DNA from 2 places in the Pseudoalteromonas xiamenensis genome. Region 1 is predicted to be linked to the other one. Evidence: riboswitches for the same ligand, from Rfam matches in the RefSeq annotation. Region 1 holds a riboswitch; the other holds the start of a gene.

Region 1 (2,206 bases):
CGACTCGAACCAACGAACACGGAAATACCTGCTCGGCTTGCAGGCAAAATGGTCGCCGGATGCAACACTTTCGCACCAAACGTTGCCATTTCCGCCGCCTCGTCAAAACTTAGACGAGCTATCGGCGTTGCTTTGGCACACAAACGAGGATCGGTAGAGAAGATGCCCACAACGTCAGTCCAAATGTGAACGCTCACCGCACTAATCGCTTCAGCAAGTAGCGCCGCGCTGTAATCTGAACCGCCGCGTCCAAGCGTGGTTGTTTGCCCAAAACTATCTGAACCGATGAAACCCTGAGTAACAACAACATGCTCTTCCAAGATAGGCAACAGCAACTCGGTTGCGGCTTCACGTGTCGCTAGTATGTCAGGTACCGCTTTACCGAAACTTGAGTTGGTTTTAAGTACCTTTCTCACGTCAAAACGCTCCGCTTTCACACCAAGTTGGCGAAGTACCTGAGTAAACAAAAATGAAGATAGACGCTCACCAAAACTTAGCATCTCATCGCACTGTTGTTTACTCAACGCATGCAAACTAGCAAGTTGTTTAAATTCATTGAGAGTTTGCTCAAACCCTTGTGCTAAATCCGCATCTAAGCTGAGTTTCGCTAGAATGTTGTCTTGAATTGCGATGACCGCATCAACCCACTGCTGACGATCAGATTCACTATGACCCGCCTGAGTTAGGTTCACTAAATGATTTGTAACGCCAGCGCTTGCGCTCACGGCAACAACGCGTACGTTGTTATCATCTTGGATAATTTGGGCGCAGCGTAACATTGCATCAAAATCGGCAACACTTGTACCGCCAAATTTGGCAACTACAATATTAGAATTCATGGTCTCTCCTTTAGACTACGCCATATATTTTGAGGCTTTAGTCATAAAATACAAGGAGAACTTGGCAAGAAGGTGACTCGTCGAAGGAAGAAATTAACCATTGCCAGAAGCTCTCCACCAGTGAGTTGGTGACAGTCCTGAGGATTCAGCCCCAAAGACCGAGAAAAGACCACGACGAATCAGCCTTTACTCTCGGCAATGCTCTCCCTCGTTAGTGTTCGTAGAGTATCGTCCTCTCCCACTAACTACCTAGGCATTGCACCTCTTCTGTGTTTAACACCTTACGTGCTAAACGTGCTCCACCGCAGTGGAGCGAGTGAAAATTATCGTTTAGCCGTCTAGGTGTCAAGTTATTTTTAAATAAATTGACCCGCAAAAAACGCGCCTGTATAGCCAATCGTATAGGCAATCAACAGATAACCAGACATACGCAAATAGCTCATAAAGGTTAAGTCCTTCACTTTACTCATTGCTATAATACCAGCTGCGGAACCAATGATAAGCATTGATCCCCCCACCCCAGTTGCATAGGTGAAGGCTAACCAGTTTTGCTCGGTCATCGCAATGTCTGCTTTAAGCAACGCCGCAGTCAACGGAACGTTGTCAATAGTTGCAGAGAGTAAACCCATTAGGTAATTAGCATATTCAGGTGGCATAAGCTCGTATAAATGCGTAAACATATGTAAAACACCGACTTCTTTGAGCGCTCCAACGAGTAATAATACACCAACGAAAAAAAGTAACGTGTCGTATTCAATTTCACGAATGTAATCAATGATTTTCTTGTTTACGTCTTTTTTGCGCATTAAAAATTGCGCTACTAAGAACATAAGAGACAAGCCAAACAAGAAAGTAAGTAATGGCGGTACGTGGTACAAAACACTCAATACAAGTGTCGCCAAGATAGTCGAAAAGAAAATAACCGCGATGGTAATGTCCGTTTTTTCAATTCGGCGTAAATCTGATTTTTCAAACACAACCGGTTCTTTCATGCCGATAGAAAGCATGGTTGCTAAGACTAAAACGGCAAATAACGACGGTAGTACCAATAATAGCAGATCAGGGATCGTCACCTTATCTGCCAAGAAAATCATGAGTGTAGTTACGTCACCTGTAATCAACGATACGCCCCCCGAATTCACCGCAAATACAATCAATGTGGCATACTTGATGAGCTTTTTCGGGTCGAGTTTCAGTGACATGATTACCGCAAGCGAAATCAACGTTGCCGTAATGTTGTCGGAAATAGATGAAAACAAGAATGCAGCCGCTCCCACCACAAACATCAAACGACGTTCACTAATTTGTGCTGGCATCACTCGATGAACAATATTTTGGATAAACCCTTTGGAGTTTAGATAGGCAAC
Region 2 (2,206 bases), 1.5 Mb from region 1:
GACATTGATAATGAAACACACACTCCTTGCTTTGACATCCGCTTTGGTTATCAGCCAAAGTGTTTTTGCAGATGAACAACGCTCTATTAGTAAAACATTTTCTCAAGGTTCTTCACACGAACTCGCGATTGAATTTCCGGTTGGTCAACTGGATATACAAACGACTGAAGGGGAAAACATCGAGATCAACGTAGTACTTAAACCGAAAACAGACGACAGTTGGTTCAGTAAAAACGTCGAGTTAGATACAATAGAGATTGAATCGAAACAGCGCGGCAGTGAATTATATCTCACTATCGATAATGATGAAATTCAACAGGAATGGTCAGTGAAAGTACCAAAATCAATGGCACTCGATATTGAGCTTGGCGTTGGCAATGTCGAAGTAGAATCCCTCGCGAATTCTGCTGACATCGAAGTTGGCGTAGGGAAAGTCCGCATTAATAGCCACGAGGACGATTTTCGTTCAATCGCCCTTGAATCCGGAGTGGGTAAATCGCATATCAAGGGCTTCGAGAACAACATTGAGTACACCAAAAATATGGTAAGTTCGGATATGAAGTATCGAGGTCAAGGCAAATACACGATTAAAGTTGAGATTGGCGTTGGCGATGCAAAATTTGAAAAAATATAGAATTTTAACGACTTTTAGCATCATTTAAATTCACTTTAACGCAAAATGCAGCATATCAACGTGCTGTTTTTTGCGCTTCCCTCAACCATCACCAAATCACTCCATTCTTGCTATTAAGTTAAAAATATACGCTTGACACCTAGACGGCTAAAATGTTTCAATGCCGCCTCACCCGATTTTTGCTAGGTGTGAACGTTGATTCACAATCTAGATATGTCGAACCATTTTTCCTAAAAAAATGGTCGATATTATGGGCTGGAAGAGGAGCGTTATTCAGGTAGTTGACTGGAGGGGAGCAAACCCCATTGAACGTCAGCGAGGGGAAATAACGCCGAGAAGTATGTGTGTTTTGCTACTGCGTATTTCGGACGTTTGGGCTGAATCCCAACGTCTGTCACCAATTTTGGTTTTGGTGGAGAGCTTCTGGTCTTGAAATTATTAGGCCAGATGTGTCTATTTTTTTAAGTCCATTGCTCTTCGAATTTTAATCTGTTCGGAGTCTTGGATCCTGCCAATACACCGAACACTTTTAAGTTCGGTAGAGATGAAAACATCATTCAACTTATCAGACTTTCCGTTATGGACGGCTCTAGTTACGCCTTTTGACACGCAAAATAACGTTGATTTCGATACGTTAGCACGGCTGGTCGAAGAGCAAGTCGAGGCCAATAACGGCATTTTACTCCTTGGTTCCACCGGCGAAGGGCTCGCGCTTACGCTTGATGAACAAAAACGTATTGTAGAATTTGTGTGTGATTTATCGCCCACCGTGCCTCTTATGGTTGCCGTTGGCGGAATAAATTTACAGACTCAATTAGATTGGGTTTCGTATTGCAATGACTTGCCAATTCACGCGTTTTTACTTGGTACCCCACTCTACGCAAAGCCTGGTGTTGTGGGTCAGACTCACTGGTTTGATGCGTTATTAAGAGCCACATCCCTGCCTTGCATGTTATACAACGTGCCTGGCCGAAGTGCGGTTGCCATTGCGCCGCAAGTGCTTTCTAACCTCCAACACCACGATAATCTTTGGGCATTGAAAGAAGCCTCTGGTGATATCAGTAAATTTGAAGCCTTTCGAAAAGCGGCGCCAAACGTGGCCGTGTACAGTGGCGACGATGGACTTATCCCTTATTTCGCCCAAGCTGGCGCTGCTGGATTAGTGAGCGTGGCTTCCAATGCGTGGCCGCAGCAAACCGCCGAGTTCGTGCGTCGTTCACTTGCAGGCACATTCCCGAACTTATTCACCACATGGACAGATGCCGTACATAGCCTTTTTGAAGTTGCAAGCCCTGTACCCGTCAAAGTGCTTATGCATCAACAAGGGCGTTTAGGTACCCCGAATTTGCGTCCACCGTTGACTCATTTAGAACTGAATAACACCGTAGCCCTCAGTGCTGCAAACGATACGATTTTAGCTTGGAATTAAGGTAGTAACATGAGCTGGTTAGATTTATTAAACGATTTAGAACAAGGCAAAGTACGTGCAGCAACTCAAGATGCAAATGGTCAATGGCACGCAAACGTCGAAGTTAAACAAGGCATTCTTGAAGCATTTCGTCATGGCGTAAA

The links. A riboswitch is a leader RNA that binds a small molecule or an ion and turns the genes downstream of it on or off. The one in region 1 is predicted to bind lysine.
Region 2: linked by a shared signal. The riboswitch ahead of dapA (4-hydroxy-tetrahydrodipicolinate synthase) and the one ahead of lysC (lysine-sensitive aspartokinase 3) in region 1 are both predicted to bind lysine.

The regions. Positions count from the first base shown of each region.
Region 1 is NZ_CP099917.1:498,454-500,659, forward strand. It holds gene lysC (lysine-sensitive aspartokinase 3) at 1-839, opposite strand, end outside; lysine riboswitch at 939-1,114, opposite strand; partial or broken gene nhaD (sodium:proton antiporter NhaD) at 1,196-2,206, opposite strand, start outside.
Region 2 is NZ_CP099917.1:2,663,835-2,666,040, reverse strand. It holds gene NI389_RS12410 (TraB/GumN family protein) at 1-8, shown strand, start outside; gene NI389_RS12405 (hypothetical protein) at 11-634, shown strand; lysine riboswitch at 886-1,065, shown strand; gene dapA (4-hydroxy-tetrahydrodipicolinate synthase) at 1,179-2,063, shown strand; gene NI389_RS12395 (2,3,4,5-tetrahydropyridine-2,6-dicarboxylate N-succinyltransferase) at 2,073-2,206, shown strand, end outside.